Regions from separate parts of the Streptomyces sp. NPDC058198 genome, predicted to be linked through region 1. Evidence: riboswitches for the same ligand, from Rfam matches in the RefSeq annotation. Region 1 holds a riboswitch; each other region holds the start of a gene.
The links. A riboswitch is a leader RNA that binds a small molecule or an ion and turns the genes downstream of it on or off. The one in region 1 is predicted to bind cyclic di-AMP.

Region 1 (7,586 bases):
TGGCCATCCGCCCCGCTGGGGGCCCGGCCGACCGACCGGGCCCCGTAGCCCACTCGGCCGATGGCGAGTCGCCGCCGAGCGCGGCAGCGGCCAGCCTGGGTGGGGCGCGGTACCGTCCCGCAGCCGCAGGCGGACCGGCAGGAGACCACTGGTGGGGAAGCTGAGGAAGCTCCGAAAGGGCATCGGCGGCAGAGACCGGCGGGCCCAGGAAGGAGCTGGCTTCTGGGCCGACGAGAAGGCGGGCTTCTGGTCGGGCGCCGGTACCGGCCGTGCGGGCCATCGGCTGGGACGCCCCACCGGGCGTCGGCTGGTGCGCATTCTGCCCGCTGTGGTGATCCTGGCGGGGGTGGTCTTCGACCTCGTGACCCCCGCGCGCATCACCGCCGCTCCCCTCTTCGCGGCCGCCCCGCTGGTCGCCGCCCCGTTCTACCCCGCGATCGGCACGCTGCTGGTCGCCTTCGCCTCGCTGTGCGCCGAGCTGTTGCTGCACCTCTACACCGATTCGCCGGTGTTCGACCCCGCGGCGCTCACCGAGCTGCTGACCGTGGTGGTCGTCTCCGTCCTCGCCATGTACATCAATGGCGTCGTACGCCGCAGCGGACAGCGGCTCGCCTCCGCCCGCATCATCGCCGAGACCGCCCAGCGCGCCGTGCTGCCCAGACCCGCCGAACGGATCGGCGGTCTGCGGATCGCCGCGCGGTACGAGGCGGCGCAGGAGGGCGCGTTCATCGGCGGGGACCTGTTCGCCGTACAGGACACGCCGTACGGGGTCCGGCTGGTGGTCGGGGACGTACGGGGCAAGGGGCTGGAGGCGGTCGAGGCGGTGGCCGTGGTCATCGGGTCGTTCCGGGAGGCCGCCGAGCAGGAGAGCTCGCTGGAAGGGGTCGCACAGCGGCTGGAGCGGGCGCTGAGACGCGAGGGGACACGGCGGGACGGGCTCGATGTCTTCGAGGGGTTCACCACGGCTGTGCTCGCTGAGATCCCGCACGGCGAGAACGTGGTGCGGCTGCTCAACCGGGGCCACCCCGAGCCGCTGCTGATGTGCGAGAACGGCGCGGTACGGATGCTGGCGCCGACCGACCCCGCGCTGCCGCTCGGGATGAGCGACCTGGGCGCCTGGCCGGACCGCGCGGAAGAGGCCGCCTATCCCGACGGCGCGACCCTGCTCTTCTACACGGACGGACTCACCGAGGCGCGCGACAACCGGGGTGCCTTCTACGTCCCGCGCGACCGGCTCGACGGGCGGATCTTCCATGGGCCCGACGATCTGCTCCAGGCGCTGATCGATGACGTGCGCGTGCATACCGGCGGCACCGGGAGCCAGGACGACATGGCGCTGCTGGCGGTCAGCCGGCCCATCGAGGGGCAGCTGGACTGGCGCAGGGCCATGCCCGCCTTTCCCTGATGCCCCTGACGCGCGGGGAAGCCCCCGCGGCGTGCGAGGCCGAGCAGCGGGGGAGGCCGTGCGGCGGGAGAGATCGTGGGGCCTGACAGACCCCGCGGCGGGAGAGATCGCGTGGCGTGTGACGCGTGTAGAAGTGCGCTCCGGGCCATTGCCACCGTCTGTAATCGCGGGGTATCCCTCCGCATAACATTTGACACACCGTCAGGAATGAAACGTGTTCTGATGGAGGGTCAACTCGCCCGATTGCGACTCCATGTGTCCTGGTACGTCCGATGCGAAGTTGTTAATGATCACCCGGAACGGCTTGGAATAAGACCCGGGTCTCTATTAACGTTCGATAACGCAGCGCGGTCGTCCCAGCCGTCGCCAGAGATGGCACCGTGCGCACGCGCCGAATCCCGCAAGGGAACCGGGGAACCACCAATTGGGGTGAATCGGGTGCCCTCTGCTGCCCTGAGCAGCGAGAACACCCGTAGGAGACCTTCCTGCTCCGAACCCGTCAGCTAACCCGGTAGGCGAGAAGGAAGGAAAGGAGTGCGCCCCAGTGGCGTCCAACAAGCCTGCCCCCGCAGCCCCCTTCGAAACTCATACCTTCGGTAACGAGTCAGACGGGGCATGGGGGGAGTGGAATCCCACCGAGGAGTCCCTCCGGCCCGTACGCGGCAGACACCGCGTCGCCAAGCGCAGCGGAATCGCCCGCAACGGGCTCGCCCGTAGCTCCACGGTCCTCGGCGTCGGCGTCTTCGCCGCCGTCGGCGCGGGCGGCATGGCCACCGCGCAGGACAAGCCCGCGGTCTCCATATCCCTGCCCGACGCCATCGCGGACAATCTCCCGGACGCGAAATCGCTTCCCGGCGTGGGCTCCCTGGCGTCGGACGACGCCGAGCCCGACCTGCTGGCCACCGCACCGCTCACCACGGCCGGCCTCACGACCGCCGACGCCGAGCAGGGTGCCACCGACGCGGGCGAGGCCCTGCGCGCCCGTATCCTCCAGCAGGCCGAGCAGCAGCAGGCCGAGGCCGACGCCACGGAGAAGGCGGCCGCGGAGACAGCGGCCGCCGAGAAGGCCGCGGCGCAGGCGAAGAAGCAGCAGACCGAGGCCGAGAAGAAGATCGAGGCGGCGAAGAAGAAGGCCGAGGCGGAGGCCAAGGCCAAGGCGGAGGCGGAGCGCCTCGCCAAGCTGGCCGCCAGCTACTCCCTCCCCACCTCCTCGTACACGCTCACCTCCACCTACGGTGAGTCCGGCTCCATGTGGTCCTCCGGCTACCACACCGGTCTGGACTTCGCCGCTCCGACGGGTACGCCGGTCAAGGCCGTGCACAGCGGCACCGTGAAGTCGGCCGGCTGGTCGGGCTCGTACGGCTACCGCACGGTCCTGGAGCTGGCCGACGGTACGGAGATCTGGTACTGCCACCAGTCCTCGATGACCGTCAGCGCCGGGCAGAAGGTCACCACGGGCGAGGTCATCGGGCGGGTCGGCGCGACCGGCAATGTGACCGGTCCGCATCTGCACCTCGAGATCCACACGCCGGGCGGCTCGGGGGTCGACCCGATGAGCTGGCTGCGGGGCATGGGCCTCACTCCCTGACGTACGCACAGTCCCCGGCGGCTCCGGCGCTCACCCCCCGACGCCGGAGCCGCCGGCTCTTCCCCTGACGAAACACGGCGATAGCGCGGCGAAAACGCGGCGAAAGCCCGGGGGAACGGAATAGGGCGGCCCGTCGCCGGGGTTGAATCAACCCATGACTGATCTGCGCAAGCTGGGCTCCTCCGACCTTCACGTCTTCCCGCTCGCCCTCGGCGGCAATGTCTTCGGCTGGACCGCCGACGAGGCGCAGTCCTTCGCCGTGCTCGACGCGTACGCCGCCGCGGGCGGCAACTTCGTCGACACCGCCGACACCTACTCCTCGTGGGTGCCTGGCAACGAGGGCGGTGAGTCCGAGACGGTCCTCGGCAACTGGCTCGCTTCGCGCGGCAACCGCTCCGACGTGCTTGTCGCGACCAAGGTCGGCCGCCACCCGCAGTACACCGGCCTGTCGGCGACCACCATCAAGACCGGCGCCGAGGAGTCGCTGCGCCGGCTCCGTACGGACTACATCGACCTGTACTACACGCACTTCGATGACCCGAACGTCCCCGTCGAGGAGATCATCACCGCCCTCGACCAGCTGGTGCGGGAGGGCAAGGTCCGCGCCATCGCCGCCTCCAACATCAGCCCGGAGCGGCTGGCCGCCTCGATCGCCTTCTCGGAGAGCGAGGGGCTGGCCCGCTATGTGGCCCTCCAGCCCCAGTACAACCTGGTCTCGCGGGACACCTACGAGGGCGCGCTCCAGGACACCGCGATCCGCTACGGACTCTCCGCCGTGCCGTACTACGCCCTCGCGTCCGGCTTCCTCACCGGCAAGTACCGGCCGGGGGTCACGGTCGACAGCGCGCGCGCCGGCGGCGCCGGCAAGCATCTGCTGACCGAGCGGGGCCTCAAGGTCCTCGGTGCGCTGGACCGGATCGCCGAGGCGCGGGGCGCCGAGATCGCGACCGTCGCGCTGGCGTGGCTGGCGGCGCAGCCGACCGTCGTCGCGCCGCTCGCGTCGGCGCGGACGACCGAGCAGCTGCCCGCGCTGCTGGCGGCGGCCGACCTGGAGCTGACGGCGCAGGAGCTGGCGGAACTCAACGCCGCGTCCGCCTGACGCCCCTTTTTTTGGGGCTCGGTTCGCCTCCGGGGCGCTTTATGCCCCTGTCGACGGTCGACCGTGCTCGATTCGCTCGTACCTCGCGAACCTCCGCGCGCTCTCCCTTTCGACACCGGCGCGCCCCTTCGGCTCACTCGCCGGCGGGCCCGGGGCTCTCGTCCCGGGGCCGCGCCGGAAGCCCGACGCCGGTAGGCAGTAGCGGATAGGAACGCTCTAGTACTGGCGGTACGGGTTGTAGCCGTCGTAGTCGATGTACGGCGGCGGCACCCGCACCCGGCCCGTGGCCCGCGCCGCGTAGGTCAGCGCGGGCCCGGCTATGTCCTTGCGCTGCCACAGATGGTGCAGCAGCTCCTGCTCCCGCTCGACGAAATCCGGGCCCACCGCCCCGCGGTGGGCCCGGTCGCGCAGAAACGCCAGGGACGTCGCGAACGCCTCGTACTCCCCGACCGACCTGGCCGCCTTCGATCCGTACGCACGGGCCGCGAAGTCGCGCGCCATCGTGCGCGCCCGCATGGAGGAGAGCGCGTGCGGCGCGGCCGGGGTCAGCCAGCCCGCCGCGGCGTACGCGGGCAGCTGGGCCGAGACCGTGCGCAGCTCGCGCTGTCTGCTCCAGATCGCCAGCCAGGTCAGCAGGGCGAAGACCGGGACCATGAACACCGCGTACACCGCGTAGAAACCGTACGGGCCGAAGAGCGACGAGGACCCGTTCCACAGCGCGTGCATCCCCATCGCCAGGGCCAGGCCGAGCAGCGGACAGGCGTACCGGCGGATCCTCTGGCGGCGGTTCGCCATCGCCGCCAGCCCGAAGCCGATGCCGGTCAGTACGGTGAAGAGCGGATGGGCGAACGGCGACATCACGATCCGTACGAAGAAGGTCGCGGCCGTGATGGAGGCGAAGCCGGAGCCGTTGAGGCTCTGGTCCTCGCCGAAGGCGGTGCCGAGATAGAGGATGTTCTCGGTGAACGCGAAGCCGCTGGCGGTGAAGCCCGCGAACACGACGCCGTCCACGAGCCCGGTGAAGTCCCGTCTTCGGAAGAGGAAGACCAGCAGGACCGCCGCCGCCTTGGCGCTCTCCTCGACGACCGGCGCTATCACCGTGGCGCCGAGGGATTCCGCACCGGCCGGGTCCGCGGTGGCGGTGGCTATCCAGTGGGTCGCGAAGGAGTTCGCGATGATCGCGACGAGGGCGGCGGCGCAGGCGCCCCACGCGAAGGAGAACAGCAGATTTCGCCAGGGGCCGGGATCGACCCGGTCCAGCCAGCGGAAGGCCGCCATGAGCAGCGGAACGGGCAGGACGGCCAGGCCGAGGCCGACCAGGAAGCCCTGGGTGCCGGTCTGGTCCCGGACGAGCGCGAGGATCACCAGACCACTGAGGGCCAGCAGGGTGATCACGGCCCCGGCGCGGACCGCCCGGTGGCGCCAGAACGCGCGGCGCGGGCGGTAACGCCTGCGGGCCGGCTCCGGCACGGCGGCCCACAGGTCACCGAGCTGCTCCTGCTGCTCGTAGACGGGGATCGCCGGATGCGGAGCCGGATGGGGACCGATGCGCTGCGGGGACGGTTCTGACACCCAATGACCCTAACGAGGGGCACCGACAGCTGGCGATGGTGTTCACGCCACCACCCTCGGTGATGTCAGCTGAGAGGGAACTCCGCTACGCGGCGGAACAGCAGGTCATGCACCGTGTGTCCCTTGTCGAGACCCTGCCCCTCGAACCGGGTCAGCGGCCGGAAGGCGGGCCGTGGCGTGTAGCCGCCATCCTGCTGGGTGTTCTCGAAGCCGGGGTGGGCCGTGAGCTCCGCCAGCATCTGTTCGGCGTACGGCTCCCAGTCGGTCGCGCAGTGCAGTACGGCTCCGGGCCGCAGCCGGCCCGCGGCCAGTGTGAGGAACTCCGGCTGGATCAGCCGCCGCTTGTGATGCCGCTTCTTGGGCCAGGGGTCGGGGAAGTAGACGCGCAGCCCGGCGAGGGACTCGGGCGGCAGCATCTCCCTGAGCAGGATGATCGCGTCGCCGTTGGCCACCCGGATGTTGGACAGTCCGTGCTCCTCCGCGAGACGGAGCAGATTTCCCTGGCCGGGGGTGTGCACATCGACGGCGAGGATTCCGGTGCCGGGGTCGGCGGCGGCCATCCGTGCCGTGGCCTCGCCCATGCCGAACCCGATCTCCAGGACGACCGGCAGCCCGCCGAACATCTCGTCGAGGCCGATGACCCGCTGCCCGTCGATGTCCAGGCCCCAGGCACCCCACATCCGCCGCAGCGCGTCGGCCTGGCCGGTGGTCACCCGGCTCCTGCGCGGCTGGAAACTGCGGATGCGCCGCTCGAAATGCGATCCGGCGGGATCGGCGGCGGGCCCCGTCCCGTCGGGGAACATCCGGCTCGTGGTGCGGTTCTCGGTCTCGGTCGGTTCGGTCATCTCGGTCTTCTCGCGCTCGGCCACAGTGCTCCCGATTCTACGGAGCCCGGATCCGTGCCCTCGCCGTCCCCGTTTTCGGTGCCGTGTGCCCGGCGTCGCGTGCCCGGCTCAGTCCCCCGCCAGCACCGCCAGCGCCCGTCTCGCCACCTCGCGGCCGATCGGCAGCGACGCCGTCGCCGCCGGCGAGGGGGCGTTCAGGATGTGGACCGTGCGGGGGGTCTGCCGGATCAGGAAGTCGTCGGCCAGCGTGCCGTCGCGCAGGACCGCCTGGGCCCTTACGCCGGCCGCCGCCGGGTGCAGGTCCGCGTCCGTGACCGCGGGAAGCAGGCGTCGTACGGCCGTCGCGAAGGCGCGCTTCGACAGGGAGCGGCGCAGCTCGCCGGCGCCGTACCGCCAGTGCTTACGGGCTATCCGCCAGGAGCCGGGCCAGCCCAGGGTGCCGGCCAGCTCACCGGGGCGTACGGCCGACCAGGAGTAGCCCTCCCTGGCCAGCGCGGGGACGGCGTTCGGCCCGACATGGACGGCGCCGTCGATGCCCCGGGTCAGATGCACGCCCAGGAACGGGAACGCCGGATCGGGCACCGGATAGACCAGCCCCCGTACGAGAGCGGGCCTGGCCAGTTCGTAGTACTCGCCCCGGAAGGGCACGATCCGCATCCCCGGGTCGTCGCCCGCCAGCCGCGCCACGCGGTCGCACTGCAGCCCCGCGCAGTTCACCAGGACCCGCGCTCTGACGACCTCGCCGGCCGCCGTACGGACCGCGACACCCCAGGGGCGGCGGTCGACGACGGTGACCTCCGCGCCGTACCGCACGGACGCCCCGGCCGCCTCCGCCGACTCCGCGAGCTGCTTCGCGACCGCGCCGAAGTCGCACACGCCGGTCGTACCGACCTGGATCGCCGCGAGGCCGCGCACCTGCGGCTCGTACTCCGTTATCTGCGCGGGGCCCAGCTCCCGCACCGGAATGCCGTTCTCCCGGCCGCGCTGGACCAGCGCGTGCAGCCGCGGCAGCTCGTCCCGCCGGGTCGCGACGATCAGCTTGCCGGTGACCTCGTGGGCGATGCCGTACTCCGCGCA
Region 2 (7,586 bases), on a different contig from region 1:
GGGACGGCTTCGCACCGCTGCTGCCCGACACCGCCATCGAGCTCGGCGATCTCGACGCGCTGGAGAGGGAGTTGAAGCGCGGCGACGTGGCCGGGTTCATCGTCGAGCCCATCCAGGGCAAGGGGGTGCACGCGACGCCGCCCGGCTTTCTGCGCGCCGCCCAGGACTTGCTGCACCAGCACAAGGCGCTGCTCATCGTCGACGAGGTGCAGACCGGTCTCGGCAGGACCGGTGACTTCTACGCGTACCAGCACGAGGAAGGGGTGGAGCCCGATCTCGTCTGTGTGGCGAAGGCGCTCTCCGGCGGCTATGTGCCCGTCGGCGCGACCCTCGGCAAGGACTGGATCTTCAAGAAGGTCTACTCCTCGATGGACCGGGTGCTGGTCCACTCGGCGAGCTTCGGATCCAATGCGCAGGCCATGGCGGCGGGCCTGGCCGTGCTGTCGGTGATGGAGGACGACAAGATCGTCGCCAACGCGCGGGCGACCGGCGATCTGCTCAGATCACGGCTGGCCGCGCTCGTCGGCCGCTACGAGCTGCTGCACGAGGTACGGGGCCGGGGCCTGATGATCGGCATCGAGTTCGGCCGGCCGACCTCGATCAAGCTGCGCAGCCGCTGGACCATGCTGCAGGCGGCCCGCAAGGGACTCTTCGCGCAGATGGTGGTCGTGCCGCTGCTCCAGAAGCACCGCATCCTCACCCAGGTCTCCGGCGACCATCTGGAAGTGATCAAGCTGATTCCGCCGCTGACCATCGGCGAACGCGAGGTGGAGCGCTTCGTGGACGCCTTCACGGCGGTGATGGACGACGCCCATGGCGGTGGCGGACTGATGTGGGACTTCGGCAGGACACTGGTGAAGCAGGCCGTCGCCAACCGGTAGGACGCGGGTTCGCACGCGGTGGACGCCGCATTTGCCTCCGGGGCAAGAAAGTTGCCCCGGAGGAAATATTTTGGCCCAATGGAGGGATGAGCACTCCTCCCACCGGAGAGCCGACGGGCGAGCTGCCCGACGAGCTCCCCGATGTCGCGCCACGCCTGCGCGAGCTGCGCCGTGGCCGCCGCCTCACCCTGGAGACCGCCGCCGGGCGGGCGGGGCTGTCCCCCGCCCATCTCTCCCGGCTGGAGACGGGCCGCCGGCAGCCCTCCCTGCCCATGCTGCTGGCCCTGGCCCGTATCTACGGGACGACCGTCTCCGAGCTGCTCGGGGAGATCCCGCCGGAGCGCGACCCCATCGTCCGCGCCGGCCGGACGGAGCCCGTGGAGGCGGACGGCTGGACGTACCACCAGGCGGGCGGCTCGGGCCGGGCCATGCAGCCGCTGCGCGTCCAGGTGCCGTACGGGGCGCAGGGTGACCTCGTCCGCGTACACCCGGGGGAGGAGTGGCTCTATGTCCTCGAAGGACGGCTGCGGCTGAGCCTCGGGGACGCCGTGCATGTACTCGGCCCGGGGGACAGCGCGCACTTCGACTCGCTCACACCGCACCGGATCGCGGCCGCCGGGCCCGCCGGGACCGAGCTGCTCTTCGTCCATACCCTGCTGCAGAGCCCCGCCGCCGAGCTGTGCCTCGGTGGCGGGGCCCATCGCCGCTGACCTGCCAGAGAAAGGCCAGTCACCATGTCAGAGAATCCAGCCGGGAACCCGGCCGCGACGCCTGCCGAGCCGGAAGCCCGGCCGGCGCGCGTCGCGCATGAGGAGAAGTCGTTCCCCCGGGGGCTGGTGATCCGGCTCTTCGCCTATCTGGTGGCCGGCCATCTCTTCGCGGGCTTCCTCTATCTGCTCTTCGAACTGGGAGCGCGCGGGCAGTAGGGGCGGCGGCGAGGGCCGGGGCGGCCGGTCCGCCGCCGCGCGGTCAGCTCTCGTCGAGGAGGCGGGCGCGCAGCCGCTCGCGGGTCTCGGGGGCGAGGCCGAGGCCCTCGGTGAGATAGCGGTCGGTGGTGCCCCAGGTCTTCCCGATGGTCTCGAAGGCCGCGGCGAGATATTCGGCGCGGGCGTCGAAGAGCGGGCTGAGCAGCTCCATCACCTCGGGGGACTTGCCGGCGGGAGAGTTGTCGCTGCGGCGTACGAGATAACGGCGGTGCGGGTCGTTCGACTTCAGATAGTCGGCCTCGATCGCCTCGGGCTCGACCCCGACCGCGAGCAGGGACACGGCGATGGAGAGACCGGCCCGGTCCTTGCCCGCCGCGCAGTGCATCAGCGCCGGGACGCTTTCCTCGGCGAGGGCGTGCAGCACCCGGCTGTGCTCGGCGACGCGGTCCGTGATGATCGCCCGGTACGAGTTGATCATCCGGTCCGCGGCCTTGCCGTCCGACAGGAGCGAGCGCAGCTGGTCGAGATCACCGTCCCGGACCATCTTCCAGAACTCGGCGCCGTCGGTCGGGTCGGTGAGCGGAATGTTCACATTTCGCACCCCGGCCAGCTCCACGTCCACGCCGTCGAGCTTGAGGTCGGCGGCATTGCGGAAGTCGAAGACCGTGTGCAGGCCGAGGGAGGAGAGGAAGGCGGCGTCGGCCGCGGTGGCGTTGGCGAGATGGCCGCTGCGGAAGAGCCGTCCGTACCGAACCCGTCGGCCGTCCGTGGTCGGCAGCCCGCCCACGTCACGGAAGTTGCGCACTCCGGACAGCTCGGGCTCGGTCGACGGGACCTGCGGCAGCTGCTGCGTCACGGCCTGCTCCTCCGTGTCTGCCGTCGGCGCTGCTCGCCGACGATGTCGACTCCTGACCCTACGACATCTGTTCGCACGGCAATCAGTTCGACCGCACGGGATGCAGATTGACATTATTCGGACATCACGCACAGGTTGATATCGCCCAAATCATCATCTGTCCGTATTGAGATATTTAGCCCAAGATGCCCCGGTCGAGGGGGAGATGGGCCTCGACCAGTGAGCAGGATCATATCCGTGACGTTGCGTGGCTGTACCAAGAAACGGAATTGCTGCCTCACATGGAATCCGAAGATCGGTAATCCACGCAGGGTGACCGGAATTCCCGGGTGATATCGAAGCGGGTGTCATCGGCGGAAATCAGAGGGCTTGTTCAGGCCGTCCCGACTCGCCTACGTTCACCCTCAATCCGAGCGGAACGCCAAATCCTGCCGCCGCTCGGAATTCGCACTCACCCATCCACGCGTGGCAGGAGCGGGGAACCCAGGTAGTACGCCGGCCCTTAGGCCAGGACCGGCTTGGGGTGAAGTCGCGCAGCACGCGCGGCCGGGCATCTCCAGCCCGAACCCGACAGCTTACCTCGCAGGCGCCGGAGAGGAATTCGTCATGCCCGGTAAGCATCGCCGTCCCAAGTCCAACCCGATTGCCCGCGGATTCATCGTTGCCGGCGCGGGCGGGGCCGCCCTCGCGCTTCCGCTCATGGGCGCCACCGGTGCGCACGCCGCCGAGAAGGCCGCGCCGCAGTCCGCCTCCGTCGCGCACACGGCCCAGAGCCTGTCCGCCTCCGCCAAGTCCCCGAGGCTCTACACCGTGGTCGCCGGCGACTATCTGTCCAAGATCGCCCGCGACCACAAGGTCCGCGGCGGCTGGCACAAGCTGTACAAGGACAACCGCAAGGCGATCGGCGCCGACCCGTCGCTGATCCACCCCGGCCTGCGGCTCACCCTCGGCGCCAAGGCCGGAGCCGCCCACTCCGCGACCCCGGCCACGACCTCCAGCAAGCCCACGAAGCCCGCGGAGCCGTCCGAGGAGCCCTCGGAGCCGTCCACCGTCACGGAGCCCACCGCCCCGGCCACCGAGACCCCCGTGCCGAGCAGCGATGCCGGCTTCACCCTGCCCATCGACGGCGGGCAGCCCAGCACGCCGTACCACGCCTCCGGCAGCAGCTGGTCCAGCGGCTACCACACCGGTGTGGACTTCTCGGCCTCCACCGGCACCGTGGTGAAGGCGGTCGGCGCGGGCACCGTCGTGACGGCCGGCTGGGGCGGCTCGTACGGCAACCAGGTCGTCATCCAGCACAGCGACGGCCACTACTCGCAGTACGGCCACATGTCCTCCCTCTCCGTCTCCGCCGGCCAGACCGTCAGCGAGGGCCAGCAGATCGGGCTCTCCGGCGCCACCGGCAATGTCACAGGACCGCACCTGCACTTCGAGATCAGGACCGGCCCGGAGTACGGCTCGGACATCGACCCGCTGGAATTCCTCCGTCAGCACGGCGTCTCCATCTGATCGGTGAAGCCCTGATATGGCATCACCTCCGCCCGGCACCCGGAGTGCCGGGCGGAGATCATTTCGCGTATTCCCGCTTGGGTGAATCTTGACCGATGGCATATCTCACCCACCGTCAACTCCTTCTTACGGTCGCGTAGGTCACATCCACGGGTGAAAGATGTGCTGCTGTGGCAGACGATTCGAGATCAAGAAGAAGAGGCGTATTCGGGTCGTACACGGCGATCGGTGACAGCTTCACGGAAGGCGTGGGAGATCCGGGGCCCGACGGGCTGTATGTCGGCTGGGCGGACCGCCTCGCGGTTCTGCTCGCGGACCAGCTTCCGGTCTCCGGCGAGACGGCGGACGCCGTGCACGGTGATTTCCGGTACGCCAATCTCGCCGTACGCGGCCGGCTGCTGGACCAGATCGTCGACGAGCAGATACCGCGCGCGAAGGAACTCGGCCCGGACCTGGTGACCTTCTGCGCCGGAGGCAACGACATCATCCGGCCCGGCACCGACCCCGACGATGTCGCCGAGCGCTTCGAACGCGCCGTCGCCGACCTCACCGGCGCCGTGGGCACCGTCATGGTGACCACCGGCTTCGACACCCGGGGCGTCCCCGTGCTGCGCCATCTGCGCGGCAAGATCGCCACGTACACCGCTCATGTACGGTCCATCGCCGACCGCTACGACTGTCCCGTGCTCGACCTCTGGTCCCTCAAGTCCGTCCAGGACAGGCGGGCCTGGGACGGGGACCGGCTGCATCTGTCACCCGAGGGACACACCCGTGTCGCCCTGCGCGCCGCACAGGTGCTCGGCCTCGACGTGCCCGCAGACCCGGACCAGGTGTGGCCGCCGCAGCAGCCGCGCGGCACGTTCGAGGTGCGGCGCGACAACATCCACTGGGCACGGGAGTATCTGGTGCCCTGGATCGGGCGCCGGCTGCGCGGCGTCTCCTCCGGGGACCATGTCGCGGCCAAACGGCCCGATCTGCTGCCGCTGAAGCACTGACGGCGGGGGTGTGCCGGGCGCCGCGCTACGCCCCCGCCGGGATCCGCTCCAGTACCCCGCCCGCGAAGACGTCGTACAACGGCAGCGTCTCCAGATGCACATAGCCGATATGACAGTCGCACACAGCCAGCGGGCAGGCCCGAGGGCCGAGCGCCCGCCGGTACGACCCGTCGTAGAGATTGCCCAGCTCGGCGCGGACGAAATGGCAGCGCCGTACCGTACCCTCCCCGTCCACCGAGATCACCGACTCACCCGTACGGCACGGCAGACCGGCCGAGCGGTGCGGATGACGGCTGTACGGGAAGAGCGGATCGAGCTCCGTCCAGCGGGCGGCCTCCTCGTCCGTATAGCTGTGCCCCTCGGCCGCGTTGATCCAGAGATAGATGTGCCCGGGCAGCTCGGCGCGCAGCCGTCGGGCGTGCTCCTGATGGCCGGGAAGGCCGACGACGCCCACGCTGAACCGGATGCCCCGGTCGGCCAGGTCATGACACTTCGCCAGGAAGCGGTCGTACGGCGTCTGGCCCGGGTGGTACGTGCACCACAGGGCCAGCGTCCGCGGGTCGGCGTCCGCCAGCCAGTCGGTGCGGCAGCTGAGATTCGTCTGGATGGCCACCCGGCGGACATGCGGCAGCCCGGACAGCTCGGTGAGCGCCCGCCGGTACCAGGAGCGGACCAGACCCTCGCCCCAGGGGGTGAACAGGACCGACAGCCGGTCCTCCGTCTGCGCCGACGCCCAGGCGGTGAAGCGCTCCAGGGCAGCCCGGTCGGCGCGCAGCTGCTCGCGGCTGTCGCGCCGCTTGGCGAACGGGCAGTACGGACAGTCGTAGTCGCAGGAGGAGAGCGGGCCGCGGTAGAGGATCGTCAGGTCCACGGGGTCTCACTTCGCTTCGTACGTGGCCATCGCGGCCCGTACGGCGGGAGAGAAGAGCGCCGGGCCCAGGGCGTCCGAGTGGGCGAGCCCCTCGGGGGAGAGCCGCAGCAGCCCGGGGCCCGCGCCGCCGTCGAGCCAGCCGAGCGCCGCGAACCGGCCCAGCTCGGCCGGGAAGTCCTCGGCGGGGCCGCTGCCGAACCGCTCGCGGTAGCCGGCCACTTCCATGCCCCCGGCCTGTAGGAGCGACTGGAGGAGATGACGACGGCGCGGCTCGTCACCGTCGACCCGGTAGCCCACCTCGGCCCGTGAGAAGTCCTCCGCCACTGTGTACGCGTCGATGATCGTCCGTATCTCGCGCATATCGACGGCGTAGTCGAAGGAGTAGTGCAGCCCCGAGGTGTACGAGCGGGCTCCGCAGCCGAGGCCGATCATGCCGTCGGTCTGGCAGGCGTGGTCGTCGGCCCCCTGGGACGGGGAGCCGGGGCGGCGGAACATCCGCATGGACACCTGCTCGTAGCCCTGTGTGAGGAGGTGATCGCGGCCCTGCCGGTAGAGCCGCAGCCGCTGCGCGTCCCAGGCCGCGTCGCTGGCCGTGCCGATCCTGCCGAGGCCGGTCAGGGGCCGTACGTACAGGGGATAGAGGTACAGCTCCTCGGGTTGCCAGGCGAGCGCGGCGTCCAGGGAGTGGCGCCAGGTCTCCTCGGTCTGGCCGTCGATGCCGTAGATGAGATCGATGTTGAGGACGGGGATCCCCGCCTCGCGGATCCGGCCGAGCGCGGCCTCGACCTCGGCGCGGCGCTGCGGGCGCACGGCGGCCTTCGCCTCCGCGTCGACAAAACTCTGGACACCGATGCTCAGCCGGGTGGCGCCGCGCTCGGCGAGCACGGCGAGCCGGTCGGCGGTGGCCGTGGCGGGGGAGGTCTCGACGGAGAGCGGGACGGCGCGCAGATCGGCGCCCATCCGCTTCTCGGCGATGTCGCAGAGCCGGTCCAGCTCATCGGGGTCGAGGTAGGTGGGCGTGCCACCGCCGAAGGCCGCGGCGGCGAACCGTACGGAGCCGTCGCCGCCGTCGCCGCTCGCGCCGCTTCCGCCGCTCCCGCCATTTTCGCCGAGCGCGTCGCGTACGGCCGTCGCCTGCCGGTCGAGGGCGTCGAGGTAACGCGTCGTCAGCTCGTCGGGAGCGCCGATCCGGGTGAAGAGATTGCAGAAGCCGCAGCGGACCTCACAGAACGGTATGTGCAGATAGAGGGAGAGGGCGTCCTTGCGCTCGCCGGCCCACAGGTCGCGCAGCGCCGGGCGGTCGTCGAGCGGGCGGTACGCCGTCTTGTGCGGATAGGCGTAGACATAACTCTCGTACGGACGGGGTGCGGTGGTGGTGGCGGTGTTCATCGGGCGGCCCCAGGTTCCAGGAAGAAGTGGGCGTACGGCACGGTCCAGACGACCTCATGGCCCAGCCGGTGCCCGGTCCAGCCGTCGTCGCCGTAGGCCGTGCCGTGGTCGGAACACACGATCGTGAAGCAGCGGCGGCGGCTGCTCGCGGCGGCGAAG
Region 3 (7,586 bases), on a different contig from region 1:
CGCGGCCGGGGACGCTTCGCTACGCTCCGCCTTCGCGCCCTGTCACCTGTTCTGCGGGCGCGAGGCGGAGCTTCCTCACTACGCGGAGCGGAAGCGCGGGAACGCGCTGCGGCCGGCGTACACCGCGGCGTCGTCGAGGATCTCCTCGATGCGCAGCAGCTGGTTGTACTTGGCGACGCGCTCGGAGCGGGCCGGGGCGCCGGTCTTGATCTGGCCGCAGTTGGTGGCGACGGCGAGGTCGGCGATCGTGACGTCCTCGGTCTCACCGGAGCGGTGGGACATCATGCACTTGAAGCCGCTGCGCTGGGCCAGCTCGACGGCGTCCAGGGTCTCGGTCAGCGAACCGATCTGGTTGACCTTCACGAGCAGGGCGTTGGCGGAGCCCTCCTCGATACCGCGCGCCAGCCGCTCCGGGTTGGTGACGAACAGGTCGTCGCCGACGATCTGGACCTTGGCGCCGAGCTTGTCCGTGAGGACCTTCCAGCCGGCCCAGTCGTCCTCGAAGAGCGGGTCCTCGATGGAGACGAGCGGGTACGAGGCGACGAGCTCCTCGTAGTACTCGGTCATCTCGGCGGCCGAGCGGGACTTGCCCTCGAACGCGTACGAGCCGTCCTTGTAGAACTCGGACGCGGCGACGTCGAGCGCGAGCGCGATGTCCTTGCCGGGGGCGTAACCGGCTTCCTTGATGGCTTCGAGGATCAGGTCCAGCGCGGCCCGGTTGGAGTCCAGGTTCGGCGCGAAGCCGCCCTCGTCGCCGAGGCCGGTGGAGAGCCCCTTCTCCTTCAGGACCTTCTTGAGCGTGTGGTAGACCTCGGCGCCCCAGCGCAGCGCCTCGGAGAAGGACTCCGCGCCGATCGGGGCGATCATGAACTCCTGGATGTCCACGTTGGAGTCGGCGTGCGAGCCGCCGTTCAGGATGTTCATCATCGGAACGGGCAGCAGGTGCGCGTTCGGGCCGCCCAGGTAGCGGAAGAGCGGAAGGTCGGAGGCCTCGGAGGCGGCGTGCGCGACGGCGAGGGAGACGCCGAGGATGGCGTTGGCGCCGAGCGACGACTTGTCCGGGGTGGCGTCCAGGTCGAACATCGCCTGGTCGATCAGGCGCTGCTCGGTGGCGTCGTACCCGACCAGCTCCGGGCCGATCTGCTCGATGACGGCGAGGACGGCCTTCTCGACACCCTTGCCCTGGTAGCGGTTCTTGTCACCGTCGCGGAGCTCAAGGGCCTCGAACGCACCGGTGGAGGCACCGGAGGGGACAGCAGCACGACCCGTGCTGCCGTCGTCGAGGCCGACCTCGACCTCGACCGTGGGGTTGCCTCGGGAGTCAAGGATTTCCCGGGCTACGACGACGTCGATGGACGGCACGAGCATCTCCTTCTGGGATGTGACGCTTGAGTGCAGGGTCTTCTTGGCCTTGCGGCAAGAGCCTAACCGCTCGGGATCGTCGGCAGGCCGGTGCCCGCCCGCTGAGACCGTCCGGCCCTCGGAGGGCGGGGCGGACAGCGGAAACCCCGGCCCGGCGCGTACGGGGGAGAACGCGCCGGACCGGGGTGGTCGGGGGTCGGCCGGGCCGGCCGCCGGACCGGGGTGGTCGGGGCCGGCCGGGCCGGGACGGGTCAGCTCAGGTGGAGCAGCTGGCCCGGGTGGATGACGTCGGCGTCCTTGACGATGTCCTTGTTCAGCTCGAACAGCTTCTTCCAGCCACCCTTGACCTGGTGGGCACCGGCGATCTTGGAGAGGGTGTCGCCGGACTTGACCTTGTACTCGCCGTCGCCCTTCTCGACCGGGGCGGGACGGCTCTCGCCGCGCGAGGCGGCCTGCGCGTCACTACGGGCGGGCTGCTCCGGCTGGGGAGCGGGCTGCGCCTGCTCCTTCTGCTGGGGAGCGGGCTGCGCGGCGGAGTCGGCCGAGCCGCCGTCGTACGCGGCGTTGGACAGATTCACGCCGCAGCTGGGCCAGGCACCCTTGCCCTGGCCGGCCAGGACCTTCTCGGCGACGGCTATCTGCTGGGACTTGGAGGCCTGGTCGGCCCTGGCGGCGTAGGCGCTGCCGCCGTACGCGGCCCAGGTGGAGGTGGTGAACTGGAGGCCACCGTAAAAGCCGTTGCCGGTGTTGATGGACCAGTTGCCGCCGGACTCGCACTGGGCGACCTGGTCCCACTCGGACGGGGTCGCGGCGGAGGCGGACGTGGCACCGATCAGCGGGGCCGCGACGACGGCACCGGTCATGCCGGCGAGAGTGGCGTAGCGAACAGCCCTGGACGAGGACGGGCGACGGTGCTTGGCCTTGCTGGAACGCAGCATGGAGCTTCTCCTCACCGACGCCTACGAGGTCAGCTGTCGGGTTCGGGCCAAGTGAGTTGCCCGGCCGCGCGCTCTCGCACACGACTTCACCCCAAGCCGGTCGTCGGCCGTCTCTCGACAGCCGGGGCCGGCACGAACCTTTGGGTCCCCCGCTCCTGCCTTCGGCGCTTGACGCGACGATTACTCCCCCCGACCGACGGCAGGATTCGGCGTGACGGTCGACGAGGCCCGCGGTGCGAGCGGTTCAGACCGTAATCACAGGTCCACCGGATATCCAAAGGGGTGCATAGGTGAGAAAACGCCCTTATCCCCCGGCGGATCGCGGGCGTTTACGCAGGTGAGAGATCCAGTGAGTCAACGGACGGAGCAAAAGGCCCGAGTTGCGGCAAAGAGACCCTTGTCTCACTTGCACAGAAGCGGACATAGGGTCTCGAACTACCCCTACTTCACGCCGAGATCAAGGGTCTGGCCAGGGAGGATGAGGTCGGGGTCGGAGCCGACGGCGTCCTTGTTCGCCTCGTAGAGCGCGGTCCAGCCGCCGGGCACCTCCTGCTCGTCGGCGATGAGCCAGAGGCAGTCACCGGACTGGACGGTGTACGCACCATCCGCGCCGTCCGCCCCACCGTCGACGCCGTCCCCGTCGCGTGTCGATCCGTCACCTCGCGAGGCATGACGCCCCGATTCACGGTCTTCGCCCGAATTGCCCGGAGCGGACTCTTCCGGGGCCGCGTCGCCGCGGTGCTTGCCGGTGGCCGGATCCGTACGGTCCGCGCCCTCCGCGTCGGAGCCGTCGGAGCCGGAGCCGCCCGCGGACCCGGAGGGGGCCGGCTTGTCCGTCTGCTTCTCCGCGCCGTCCGAGGACGTGCCGTCCGAAGTGGACGGGGACTTGGACGGGGACTTGGACGGGGACGTGTCCGCCGGATCGGCGCTCCCTCTGTCCTTCGGGGTTCCTGACGCGTCGGGGGTGGCCCCCGGGTCGACGCCGGGCAGGGCGCCGTCGTCCGTCAGCCCCGAGATCGCCGCACAGCTGAGCCAGGCCGTCGGCCCCTGCGCGGCGAGCACCTTCTCGGCTATCGCGATCTGCTGGGAGCGGCTCGCGAGGTCGGCGCGGGCCGCGTAGTCCCCGCCGCCGAAGTCGTCCCAGGTCTCCTGCGAGATCTGCAGTCCGCCGTAGTAGCCGTTACCGAGGTCCGCGCTCCACATCCCGCCGCTCTCGCACTCGGCGACGTGATCCCAGGTGGTGGCATCGGCCGCGACGGCGCCGGTGGCACCGAGCAGCGGGATCGCGAGCGCCGATCCGGTCACCCCTGCCGCGACGATCAGGGCGGGGGCCTGGCGAGGTCGACGGTGCCGGCCGTTCGCGGAGCGCATGCGGTTGCCTTCCGTGAGACTGTCAGTTCGACTACGGCGTGTTGCTGCTGAGTCGTCGGTGAACGTAGCGGTACTCGAACGCTTGTCACAAGTCGATGCAGCAGAGATCACGCGAAAGTCACAGTCCTGACGTTCCGTCAGCCGGACAATGGCGTGAACTGCACCGGAAGCGTGCGCAATCCACGCATGATGAGCCCTCCACGCCATCGCAAATCAGCAGGATCCTGGGCAAGCCGTACATCGGGCAGCCGGGTCAGCAGCGTGGCGAGCGCGGCCTGTCCCTCCAGCCGGGCGAGCGGGGCGCCGAGGCAGTAGTGGATGCCGTGTCCGTAGCCGAGATGCTGATTGTCACGCCGAGCGAGATCGAGCGTGTCCGGATCGGCGAACCGCTCCGGGTCACGGTCGGCGGCGGCGAGTACGACCAGGACGGGATCGCCCGCCGCGATCCCCTGTCCGCCGAGCGTCAGCGGCTCGGTGGCGTAGCGCCAGGTCGCCATCTCCACGGGCCCGTCGTACCGCAGCAGCTCCTCGACCCCCGTCGCGAGCAGCCCCGTCTCCCCCGCGTCGAGCGAGCGCTGCAGCCGCGCGCGCTGCTCGGGGTGGCGCAGCAGGGCGTACATCCCGTTGCCGATGAGGTTGACCGTGGTCTCGAACCCCGCGAAGAGCAGGATGAAGGCCATCGCCGCGGCTTCGTTCTCGGTGAGGTGCTCGCCGTGGTCGCTGGAGCGGATCAGACCGGAGATCAGGTCCTCGCCGGGGTTCTCCCTCTTACGGTGGATGAGCTCGGCGAGATATCCGCGCATCTTCTTGACCGAGCGCGCGACCCCGCCGCGCGGCCCGCCGCCGTGCCGGATCATCATGCCCGCCCAGTCCCGGAAGTCGTCCTGGTCCTCGCGCGGCACCCCGAGCAGATCGCAGATCGCGTAGATGGGCAGCGGGAAGGCGAAGTCATGGATCAGGTCCGCCTCCCCGTCCGCCGCGAAGCCGTCGATGAGCCGGTCCGTCAGCTCCTGTACGCGCGGGGCGAACTCGGCGACCGTACGGGGCGTGAACGCCTTGGACACCAGCCGCCGCAGCCGGGTGTGGTCGGGCGGGTCGATATTCAGCAGGTGCGTCATCAGCTCCGCCTTGCGCTCCCCCGGGATCCCCGTCTTCCCCTTGGCATGCGCCGGTCCCGCGTGATGCGTGGGGTTCTTGGAGAGCCGTGGGTCGGCGAGCGCCTGCCTGGCGTCCCCGTACCGCGTCACGAGCCACGCCTCGACCCCACTGGGCAGCGCGGTCCTGTGCACGGGCGCGTGCTCGCGCAGCCAGGCGTAGGCGGGGTAGGGATCGGTGGCGAACTCCCAGGTGAAGAGCGCGGGCACCTCATCGGGTCCGTCGTGCGCGGGGGCCGGGGCGGCGGCAGGCTGATCGGGCATGCCCCGACAGTAACGGCCTGATCAGACGCGGATCAGCGGTGGATCAGCCGCGGATCAGCCGCGCTCGGGGTGGCCCTCGGCGGCGCGGATCGCGTCCCGGTAGGTACGGGCGGCGACGCGCAGGGCGGTTTCCGGGTCGACGCCGGTCTCCTCCGCGCGTACGGCCAGGGCGAGCAGCTCGTACCCGATGCCCTCGCCGCGCGGGACGGGGACCTCCAGGGCGGCGGTGCGGGCGCGGCCCGCGAGCTTGGAGGCGAGGGCCAGTCCTGGCTGGCCCAGCGGTACACCGTCGGTGACCGAGTCGCGCTGCTTCTCGACCGCTTTCATCCGGAGCCAGTGCGCCTTGACCTCCGCCGGGGTCTCGGCCGTCTCGTCACCGAAGACATGAGGATGGCGGTGGATGAGCTTGTCCACGATCGTGCCGGCGACATCGTCGATGGAGAACGGCTCGATCTCCTCGTCCAGGCCGTCCTGGGCGATCCGGGCGTGGAAGACGACCTGGAGGAGTACGTCCCCGAGCTCCTCGCGCAGTTCGTCGCCGTCGCCGTCCTCGATCGCCTCGACGAGTTCGTACGCCTCCTCGATGCCGTACTTGGCGAGGCCCTGGTGCGTCTGCGCCGACGACCACGGGCACTCGACGCGGATCCGGTCCATGACCTGGACGAGATCGAGGAGCCGGGCGCCCGGCAGGTCGTACGAGCCGGGGAGCAGCTCCAGGTCCGGCATCTGGACGCGGCCGGAGCCGGCCAGCCGGGCGAGGCCGTCGGTGAGCGGCCCGTCGGTGCCGTCGCCCTGGCTGGAGGGGACGACCACGACCGTACGGCCGCCGGCGCAGGCGTCGACCAGCTCTTCCGCGCTGGGCGCGGTGTGCTCGACGGTGACGCCGGCCTCGCGCAGATACGGCAGCTGCGGGTGGCCGGCGTCGGCGCACAGCACCCGGTCCGCGGCGTGCAGCGTCTGCCAGGCGGGCCAGGACAGCAGGCCGGGAGCGACCCGGTGGCTGGCGGTCAGCAGGACGATACGGCCGGGGGCGGCGGGAGCTTCGTCTGTCACCACTCGAACCTACCTCCGGCCGCCGGCCGCGCCGACCTCAGGCTCCGGTCGGCTCCTGCTCCGGCGTCTGGCGGGTGACCTGGGTGATCCAGGGGGTCTTCGCCGCGCCCAGCTGGACCTGCTTGACGTCCCAGCTGCCGTAGCGCGGATTGACATCGATCCCGAGCTTCTCGGACGTCTTGGTCAGCTCGGCGAGGACCGTCTGCTGGCCCTGCGGTGTCGTGGTGTTGGCGCCGATCGCCTGGGCCAGCTTGGTCAGCAGGACCTCACGGCGGATCGCGGCGTCGATCTGGCCCTCGGAGAGCGCACCCTGCTGGAGCAGCATCGCGGCGAACTGCTTCTCGCCGCCCGACTGTGCGGCGGCCTGCTGCCGGGTGCCCTGGATCTCCTTGCGGCTGATCTTCACCCCGGCGTCGGCCGCCGCCCGGTCCAGGATCCGGTCGAAGATCATGCTGTTCAGCTTGGCCTGGCTGAGCTGCCCGGTGTTCTTGATGAGCTGCGCGGCCTCCGGCGAGGCGTCCTGCGCGTCCCGGACCTCGCGTACCTCGGCCTGGAGTGCGGACACCTCGATCCGCTCCCCGCCGACGACGGCCGCCGCTCCCGGGTGCGCGTCATTGCCGCAGGCGGTGAGCAGTGGGGCCGCGGCGAGAAGCGCGACGGAGATGGAGAGCGCGGTGCGACGGCGGCGGTGCAAAGGGGCCTCCCGGCGTGATTGTGCGGCGATGCACAAGGCCTAGCAGTGACCGATGGTAGGCAGTCCGCGTGGTCCGGGCCACTGGTTCGGCCAACGAACCACGGGAAGATTGGCGCAGGTGGTGCGGTTCGGGCCCCGACGCGGCCGGTAACCCGCCGCGGAACCATCGCCACGGCCCTACCGGCAGTTCACCCCGCGGTCACCTGTACCGAGGTTCTGTTCATTCTGCTGATGTCGCCCCGTTCACCGGACGCCGCCTACTGTCCTTCTGCCGGCGCGCTGCCGCCGTGCCTTTCTTCACAGACCCTTCGAGTCCCGCCCCGGCGCCGGGCCGGATGCCCGCCACCGGTGCCGGGGCCTTCCGTCGCACCGCCGCATCCGGCCCCGCCGGGCGTACTCACGCGCCTCTCGCGCACTGGCGCCGACGGACGGAACGAAACGGAATGACTCACGCGACACTGGCTCGGGTACCGGATCCGGCACCCGAGCCGGAGAGCCCGTCGGTGCCCCCGGCGGCCGCCGCCCCGAAGCACGACCGTATGCGCGCCCTGGACGGGCTGCGCATCCTGGCGGCGCTCATGGTCTGCGTCTACCACTACGCGGGCAGGGGCGGCCAGATCAGCGACGTGTGGAGCCAGTCGCCCAAGGAGCTGTTCCCCGATCTGTCCGCGGCCGCCGCCTACGGCTGTCTCGGCGTGCAGATCTTCTTCGTCATCAGCGGCTTCGTCATCTGTATGAGCAGCTGGGGAC
Region 4 (7,586 bases), on a different contig from region 1:
GCTGGCCCGCCTCGCCGCCGAGGGCCCGACCGCGGAGGAGATGGAGCGGGCGCAGGCCCAGTTGGAGCGCGAGTGGCTCGACCGGCTCGGCACCGTCGCGGGCCGCGCCGACGAACTGTGCAGGTTCGCCGTGCTGTTCGGTGACCCGCAGCTGGCGCTGAGCGCCGTGACGCGCGTGCTGGACATCACCGCGGACGAGGTGCGGGCGGTCGCCGCGGCGCGGCTGCGCCCGGACAACAGGGCGGTGCTGGTGTACGAACCGGTGACCGCCGAGGACACGGCCGCCGACGAGACCGACGAGCACGAGGGGGCGGACCAGTGACCGACGCTGCCGTGACCATGGACTTCCACCCGCAGCCGACCGCCGGCGAGGCCAGGCCCTGGGCCTTCCCGGCCCCCGAGCGCGGGGCGCTGCCCAACGGCCTGACGGTGCTGCGCTGCCACCGCCCCGGCCAGCAGGTGGTGGCCGTCGAGATCAATCTCGACGCCCCGCTGGACGCCGAGCCCGAGGGGCTCGACGGTATCGCCACGATCATGGCGCGCGCCTTCTCCGAAGGCACCGACAAGCGCAGCGCCGAGGAGTTCGCGGCCGAGCTGGAGCGCTGCGGCGCCACGCTCGACGCGCACGCCGACCACCCGGGCGTACGGATCTCCCTGGAGGTCCCCGTCTCCCGGCTGCCCAAGGCGCTCGGGCTGCTCGCCGAGGCGCTGCGCGCCCCCGCCTTCGCGGACAGCGAGGTCGAGCGGCTGGTACGCAACCGGCTCGACGAGATCCCGCACGAGACCGCCAACCCGGGCCGCCGCGCCGCCAAGCAGCTCTCCAAGGAGCTGTTCCCCGCCTCCTCGCGCATGTCCCGGCCGCGCCAGGGCACCGAGGAGACGGTGGAGCGGATCGACGCCGCGGGCGTGCGTTCCTTCTACGAGGCGCACGTACGCCCCGCCACGGCCACCGCGGTGGTCGTCGGTGACCTCACCGGGGTCGATCTGGACGCGGTGCTCGCCGACACCCTCGGCGACTGGGCCGGCAACACCGCCGCTCCCCGTCCGGTGCCGCCCATCACCGCCGACGACACGGGCCGTGTGGTGATCGTGGACCGGCCGGGCGCGGTACAGACCCAGCTGCTGATCGGCCGTATCGGCGCCGACCGGCACGACCGGGTCTGGCCGGCCCAGGTGCTGGGCACGTACTGCCTGGGCGGCACCCTCACCTCCCGGCTCGACCGGGTGCTGCGCGAGGAGAAGGGCTACACCTACGGCGTGCGGTCCTTCGGCCAGGTGCTGCGCTCCTCGGCGCCGTCCGCCCCGGGCGGGGCGACGGGCGCCGCGATGCTCGCCATCAGCGGCTCCGTGGACACCGCGTCCACGGGCCCGGCGCTGGAGGACCTCTGGAAGGTGCTGCGCACCCTCGCGGCGGAGGGCCTCACCGACGCCGAGCGCGACGTGGCCGTCCAGAATCTGGTGGGCGTCGCACCGCTGAAGTACGAGACGGCGGCGTCCGTCGCGGGCACGCTGGCCGACCAGGTCGAGCAGTTCCTCCCGGACGACTTCCAGGCGCAGTTGTACGCGCGGCTGGCCGAGACCGGCACCGTCGAGGCGACGGCGGCCGCGGTCAACGCCTTCCCGGTGGACCGGCTCGTCACGGTTCTTGTCGGGGACGCCGCGCAGATCAAGGAGCCGGTCGCGGCTCTGGGCATCGGTGACGTGACGGTGGTCACCGGCTGATCCCGCCGTGAGAGGAGCCCCGGCGACGCCGTCGCCGGGGCTCTCTTATGTCCCTTTTATTGGAGAGATTGCCTATCTGCCCTGTGGTGTGCGCTACAAAGGGGCCTGTCTGTTTGGTGATTGAAAGACGGCCCGCTTAGCGTCGGTCCGGCTGTTCGCCAGTTACGCCGTATTCGCGGCATCGGGCAGCCATCGCCGAGTCCCCGTCAGGCGCGAGCCTGGGGAGCCGGGGACCCACACGCAGTCCCTGGGGTGAATCGGACACCTTCGCGCTCACCCGTGCGGAGGAGTCCGTAGGAGACCTTCCTGCTCCGAACCCGTCAGCTAACCCGGTAGGCGAGAAGGAAGGAAAGGACCAGCCACTTCATGGCGTTCACCCGTGCCACCGGGAAGCATCGTGCCCGGAGCCGAACGACCCGCAGGGGCGCGCGTATCGCAGGGTTCGCGACCCTCACCGCCACCGGCGTCATCGGCACTCTGGCCGCCCCGGCGCACGCCGCCGGTACGGACGTCCCGTCAGGCCGCCAGGGCGGCCAGGACCGGGCCATCGTCATCGACGACTCCCTCGCCGGAGTGATCGAGGCCCAGGCCGAGGCGCAGCACCGGGCCGCCGCCCTGGCCAGGGCGGAAGCCGACGCCAGGGCCGCGGCGAAGGCCAAGGCGGAAGCCAGGGCCAAGGAGATCCGCGAGGCGGAGGAGCGCGCCGCCCGCGCCGCCGAGCGCAAGCGCCTCAACTCCTTCCGGCTCCCCCTCGCCGGCTCGTACGTCACCACCGGCTACCAGTCCGGCGGCTCCCTGTGGTCCTCCGGCAGCCACTCGGGCATCGACTTCCGCGCCGCGACCGGCAGTTCGGTCGTGGCCGTGGGCACGGGCACCGTCGTCGAGGCCGGCTGGGGCGGCTCGTACGGCAACAACATCGTCCTCCGGATGAACGACGGCACGTACACGCAGTACGGCCATCTCGCCTCGGTCGGCGTCTCGGTCGGCCAGTCCGTCACCCCCGGGCAGCGGATCGGCCGGTCCGGCGCGACCGGCAACGTCACCGGACCGCACCTCCACTTCGAGGCCCGGACGAGCCCGGACTACGGCTCCGACATCGACCCCGTCGCGTATCTGCGCGCGCACGGCGTGAGCCTCTGACCGTCCGGACCGCTCCGGTCCCGCTCCGTCCGCCCGAAGGCCCCGGCTCCCCGCCGGGGCCTTCCGCGTCCGCCCGGCTGCCGCGGCCAAGAGATATCCAACGATTCCGGGCACCCATCGGAAATTCGCGTGCATTGCAATAGAGTCACGGAACAGGTGTCGATCGGCAGCGTTTCGCGCGGATTAAAGCGGAGGTTTGAACATGCGCATTCCCGCGCACTCGGTATGCACAGCGATCCGTGACGACATCATCTCCGGCGTATTCGAGCGGGGCGGCCGGCTCACCGAGGAACAGCTCGCGCGGCGCTACGGGGTCTCCCGCGTCCCGGTGCGCGAAGCCCTGCGCACCCTGGAGTCGGAGGGCTTCGTGACGACCCGCCGCCATGTCGGCGCGTGTGTGGCCGAGCCCTCGGACCAGGAGGCGGCGGATCTCCTCGATGTGCGGCTGCTGCTGGAACCGCTGGGTGCGGCGCGCGCCGCCCAGCGTCGTACGGAAGCCCATCTCAAGGTGCTCCGCGGCCTGGTCAGGCTGGGCCAGGAGCGGGCCCGCCGGGGCCAGGGCGAGGATCTGCGCTCGCTCGGCGCCTGGTTCCACGAGACCCTCGCCCAGGCCTCGGGGAGCCCCGCGCTCACCGCTCCGCTCACCCAGCTGAGACACAAGATCGCCTGGATGTACACCGTCGAGCAGCCCGCCCATCCCGTGGAGTCCTGGGCGGAGCACGGCGCGATCGTGGACGCGGTGGCGCGCGGCGACGCGGAGCGCGCCCGGGCGCTGACGGCGCTGCACGCGGAGCGGACCGCGGGGGTGCACCGGCTGCGGCGCCCCGAGCGCGGCCGGGAAAAGATGAGGGCTTCGCAACATGATGTAAACACCGCGAGTGCCCGCACTTAACAATCGGGCCGTATACAAAGAAGAGAATTCCGCAGGACCTGTTTTCTGCTGCCCGCACGAAATAAACAGAGCCGCGGTGGGCTGAATTCAGCGCACCGCAGCTCTGTCATGGAAATGTTCCGTACGGGCCCGGCCGACCGGGGAAATCGGCGTCAGACGGTCTCGGGAAGCTCGTCCAGCCCTTCGGCGACCAGCCTCGCCAGCCGGTCCAGAGCGACATCGGCGCCGTCCGCCTCGGAAGCGAGCACGATCTCCTCGCCGCCCTGCGCGCCCAGGCCGAGCACCGCGAGCATGGACGCGGCGTTGACCGGGTTGCCGTCGGCCTTCGCGATCGTCACGGCGACGCCGGTGGCCGTGGCGGCACGGACGAAGATGGAGGCGGGGCGGGCGTGCAGGCCCTCGGCCCAGCCGACGTTGACGCGGCGCTCAGCCATGGTGTTGCCCTTCAAGTCTCATGATGTTGTCTAGACCAGTCTCTCATGTGCCGCGGAGTACGTTCCTGCTGACCCCGGACCCCTGTCCGGCCGCCGATCGGCTCCCCCAGAGTGCCTCAGAGTGGCCTGGCGCATCCACCGCCGCGACCCGCGCGTGCGCCAGGGGCCCGCGCCGTAGGCTTGGGTCATGGAGACCCCGCCGGACCACGCGTACCCCGGTCACTGGGAAGCAGACGTGGTGCTGCGTGACGGAGGCACCGCCCGGATCAGGCCCATCACCACCGGGGACGCCGAGCGGCTGGTCAGCTTCTACGAGCAGGTCTCGGACGAGTCGAAGTACTACCGGTTCTTCGCCCCCTACCCGCGGCTCTCCGACAAGGACGTCCACCGGTTCACCCACCACGACTACGTGGACCGGGTGGGGCTCGCGGTGACGGTGGGCGGGGAGTTCATCGCCACCGTGCGCTACGACCGGATCGACGGACGCGGCCGGCCGGCCTCCACGCCCGCCGACGAGGCCGAGGTCGCCTTCCTCGTCCAGGACGCCCACCAGGGGCGCGGTATCGCCTCCGCCCTCCTGGAACACATCGCGGCGGTCGCCCGGGAGCGGGGTATCCGGCGCTTCGCCGCCGAGGTGCTGCCCGCCAACAACAAGATGATCAAGGTGTTCCGGGACGCCGGCTTCACCCAGAAACGCAGCTTCGAGGACGGGTCCGTACACCTCACCCTCGACCTCGAACCCACCGTCGAGTCCCTCGCCGTGCAGCGCGGCCGCGAACAGCGCGCCGAGGCGCGCTCCGTGCAGCGGCTCCTCACGCCCGGGTCGGTCGCCGTGGTCGGTACCGGCCGCGCGCCCGGCGGCGTCGGCCGCACCGTCCTGCGCAATCTGCTCGACGCCGGCTTCACCGGCCGTACGTACGCGGTGAACCGCGCCTTCGCCCCGGACCTCCGCGAGATCGACGGCGTCCCCGCCGTGCGCTCCGTCGCGGAGATCGGCGAGCCCGTCGACCTCGCGGTCCTCGCCGTCCCCGCGCAGCGGGTGCCGGAAGCCGTCGCGGACTGCGGTGAACACGGCGTCCAGGGAGTGGTCGTCCTCTCCTCCGGCTACGCGGAGAGCGGCGCCGAAGGCCGGGAGCGCCAGCGCGAACTGGTGCGGCAGGCCCGCTCGTACGGGATGCGCATCGTCGGTCCCAACGCCTTCGGGATCATCAACACGGCAGGCGCCGTCCGGCTGAACGCGTCCCTGGCGCCCGAGCCGCCCGACCGGGGGCGCATCGGCCTCTTCACACAGTCGGGCGCGATCGGCATCGCCCTGCTCTCCGGCCTCTACCGGCGCGGCGCGGGCCTCTCGTCGTTCATCTCGGCGGGCAACCGCGCGGACGTCTCCGGCAACGACTTCCTCCAGTACTGCTACGAGGACCCGGACACCGACGTCGTCCTGCTCTACCTCGAATCGATCGGCAACCCACGGAAGTTCACCCGGCTCGCCCGGCGTACGGCGGCGGTGAAGCCCGTCGTGGTCGTCAAGGGCGCCCGCCACAGCGGCAGCGCGCCGCCGGGGCACGCGGTGCCCGTCACCCGCATCCCGGACGCCACCGTCTCCGCGCTGATGAGCCAGGCCGGCGTGATCCGCGTCGACACGGTCACCGAACTGGTCGACGCCGGCCTGCTGCTCGCCTCCCAGCCGCTACCGGCAGGACCGCGCGTCGCGATCCTCGGCAACTCCGAGTCCCTCGGCCTCCTCACCTACGACGCCTGCCTCGCGGAGGGCCTGCGCCCCCTCCCGCCCCTCGACCTCACGACCGCCGCGCACCCGGCGGACTTCAGCGCCGCCCTCACGACGGCCCTGTCCGACCCCGCCTGCGACGCGGTCGTCGTCACGGCGATCCCCCGCGTGGGGGAGACGGGCTCGATGGACCCCACCGACGGCGGTGCCCTGGGCACCGCCCTCCGCGAAGCGGCGGCGAGGGGTCCGGCCAAGCCGGTCGCGGTGGTCCACGTGGAGATCCGCGGTCTGGCGGAGGCGCTGGCGGCGGCGACGAACACCGCGGACAAGGCCCGTACGGAACCGCGATCCGGCGCCCTGCCCCGTGCGGAACCGGGATCCGGCGCCCTGCCCGGCACGTCCGCCCCGTCGGACGGTGACGGTGCGTGGCATGTCTCCGCCGCCACGAGCGTCGCGCCGCTGACCGACCTTTCCGGTGCTCCGGGTACGGAGCCCGTCCTCGGGGACGACCAGCAGGATCCCCGCCCCGCCCCGCCGGGCGACGGCCCGGGGCACACGTCCGAGGGCGCGGGAGCCGTCCCCGCCACCGGGGGCGCCCCGCGGGCGGTCGACGTCTCCGGCGCACCGGGCGAGGAGTCGGGCGCCGGGAGCGGATCCGGCGCGGCGCCCGCGGAGCCCGGGGCGCGAGCGGAGGCCCGGCCCGGTACCGACGAGACCCCCGCCCCCGGAACCCCCGCCCCCACCCCCGGGCGCGTTCCCGCGTATCCCGCCGCCGAGCGGGCCGTCCGGGCGCTCGCCGAAGCCGTCACCTACGCGCAGTGGCGGCGCCAGGCCGCCGAGCCGGGGAAGGTGCCCGAGTACGAGAACATCGACGAGAGCGGCGCCGCCGCGCTGATCGACAGGCTGCTCGGCGGGACGGCCGATCCCCACGGTGTGCCCCTCGCCGCCGACGACGCGCGGGAACTCCTCGCCCGGTACGGCATCTCCGTACGGCCGACCCTGCCCGCGCCAGGACCCGACGCCGCCGTCGGCGCGGCGGCCCGGCTCGGCTATCCCGTCGCGCTGAAGACGACCGCGCCCCATCTGCGGCACCGCGCCGACCTCGGAGGCGTACGGCTCGACCTCGCCGACGAGGCGCAACTGCGCCTCGCCTACCGCGAGCTGACCGAGCAGCTCGGCGCCCCCGCCGAGCTGCGGCCCGTCGTCCAGGCCATGGCCCCGCGCGGCGTGGACACCGTCGTACGGGCCGCCATCGACGCCGCCGCCGGAGCCGTCCTCTCCTTCGGGCTCGCGGGCGCCCCCTCCGAGCTGCTCGGTGACCTCGCCCACCGGCTCGTCCCCGCCACCGACCGGGACGCCGCCGAGCTGATCAGATCCATCCGGACGGCTCCGCTCCTGTTCGGCTGGCGCGGCTCCGCGCCCGTCGACACCCCTGCCCTGGAAGAGCTGCTCCTGCGGGTCTCCCGGCTGGTCCACGACCATCCCGAGGTCGTCTCCGTCACCCTGGAGCCCGTCGTCGTCGCCACGCACGGACTCTCCGTCCTCGGCGCCGGCGTCCGGCTGGCGCCGCCCCCCGCCCGCGACGACCTCGGCCCGCGCCGCCTCCCGAGCTACTGAGCGGCCGCACAAGACGGCCACCGAACGCCTGCGGGAGCGTCTCCGGCAGCCATCC

Region 2: linked by a shared signal. The riboswitch ahead of ACFVWW_RS04790 (peptidoglycan DD-metalloendopeptidase family protein) and the one ahead of ACFVWW_RS32835 (M23 family metallopeptidase) in region 1 are both predicted to bind cyclic di-AMP.
Region 3: linked by a shared signal. The riboswitch ahead of ACFVWW_RS16535 (transglycosylase family protein) and the one ahead of ACFVWW_RS32835 (M23 family metallopeptidase) in region 1 are both predicted to bind cyclic di-AMP.
Region 4: linked by a shared signal. The riboswitch ahead of ACFVWW_RS08115 (M23 family metallopeptidase) and the one ahead of ACFVWW_RS32835 (M23 family metallopeptidase) in region 1 are both predicted to bind cyclic di-AMP.

What each region holds. Positions count from the first base shown of each region.
Region 1 covers NZ_JBHVVP010000018.1:75,193-82,778, forward strand. The annotation lists gene ACFVWW_RS32830 (PP2C family protein-serine/threonine phosphatase) at 182-1,405, shown strand; cyclic di-AMP (ydaO/yuaA leader) riboswitch at 1,785-1,938, shown strand; gene ACFVWW_RS32835 (M23 family metallopeptidase) at 1,950-2,993, shown strand; gene ACFVWW_RS32840 (aldo/keto reductase) at 3,148-4,092, shown strand; gene ACFVWW_RS32845 (PrsW family intramembrane metalloprotease) at 4,309-5,664, opposite strand; gene trmB (tRNA (guanosine(46)-N7)-methyltransferase TrmB) at 5,730-6,509, opposite strand; gene lhgO (L-2-hydroxyglutarate oxidase) at 6,618-7,586, opposite strand, start outside.
Region 2 covers NZ_JBHVVP010000001.1:1,054,501-1,062,086, reverse strand. The annotation lists gene ACFVWW_RS04810 (aspartate aminotransferase family protein) at 1-881, shown strand, start outside; gene ACFVWW_RS04805 (helix-turn-helix domain-containing protein) at 968-1,591, shown strand; gene ACFVWW_RS04800 (DUF6126 family protein) at 1,616-1,807, shown strand; gene ACFVWW_RS04795 (tyrosine-protein phosphatase) at 1,851-2,663, opposite strand; cyclic di-AMP (ydaO/yuaA leader) riboswitch at 3,106-3,265, shown strand; gene ACFVWW_RS04790 (peptidoglycan DD-metalloendopeptidase family protein) at 3,270-4,172, shown strand; gene ACFVWW_RS04785 (SGNH/GDSL hydrolase family protein) at 4,343-5,167, shown strand; gene ACFVWW_RS04780 (STM4011 family radical SAM protein) at 5,193-6,038, opposite strand; gene ACFVWW_RS04775 (STM4012 family radical SAM protein) at 6,045-7,427, opposite strand; gene ACFVWW_RS04770 (STM4013/SEN3800 family hydrolase) at 7,424-7,586, opposite strand, start outside.
Region 3 covers NZ_JBHVVP010000004.1:93,773-101,358, forward strand. The annotation lists gene eno (phosphopyruvate hydratase) at 79-1,362, opposite strand; gene ACFVWW_RS16535 (transglycosylase family protein) at 1,614-2,300, opposite strand; cyclic di-AMP (ydaO/yuaA leader) riboswitch at 2,304-2,477, opposite strand; gene ACFVWW_RS16540 (transglycosylase family protein) at 2,742-3,671, opposite strand; gene ACFVWW_RS16545 (cytochrome P450) at 3,809-5,089, opposite strand; gene ACFVWW_RS16550 (nucleoside triphosphate pyrophosphohydrolase) at 5,144-6,142, opposite strand; gene ACFVWW_RS16555 (SurA N-terminal domain-containing protein) at 6,180-6,836, opposite strand; gene ACFVWW_RS16560 (acyltransferase family protein) at 7,280-7,586, shown strand, end outside.
Region 4 covers NZ_JBHVVP010000001.1:1,838,999-1,846,584, reverse strand. The annotation lists gene ACFVWW_RS08125 (M16 family metallopeptidase) at 1-322, shown strand, start outside; gene ACFVWW_RS08120 (M16 family metallopeptidase) at 340-1,722, shown strand; cyclic di-AMP (ydaO/yuaA leader) riboswitch at 1,906-2,076, shown strand; gene ACFVWW_RS08115 (M23 family metallopeptidase) at 2,089-2,862, shown strand; gene ACFVWW_RS08110 (GntR family transcriptional regulator) at 3,065-3,754, shown strand; gene ACFVWW_RS08105 (HPr family phosphocarrier protein) at 3,907-4,188, opposite strand; gene ACFVWW_RS08100 (GNAT family N-acetyltransferase) at 4,376-7,531, shown strand.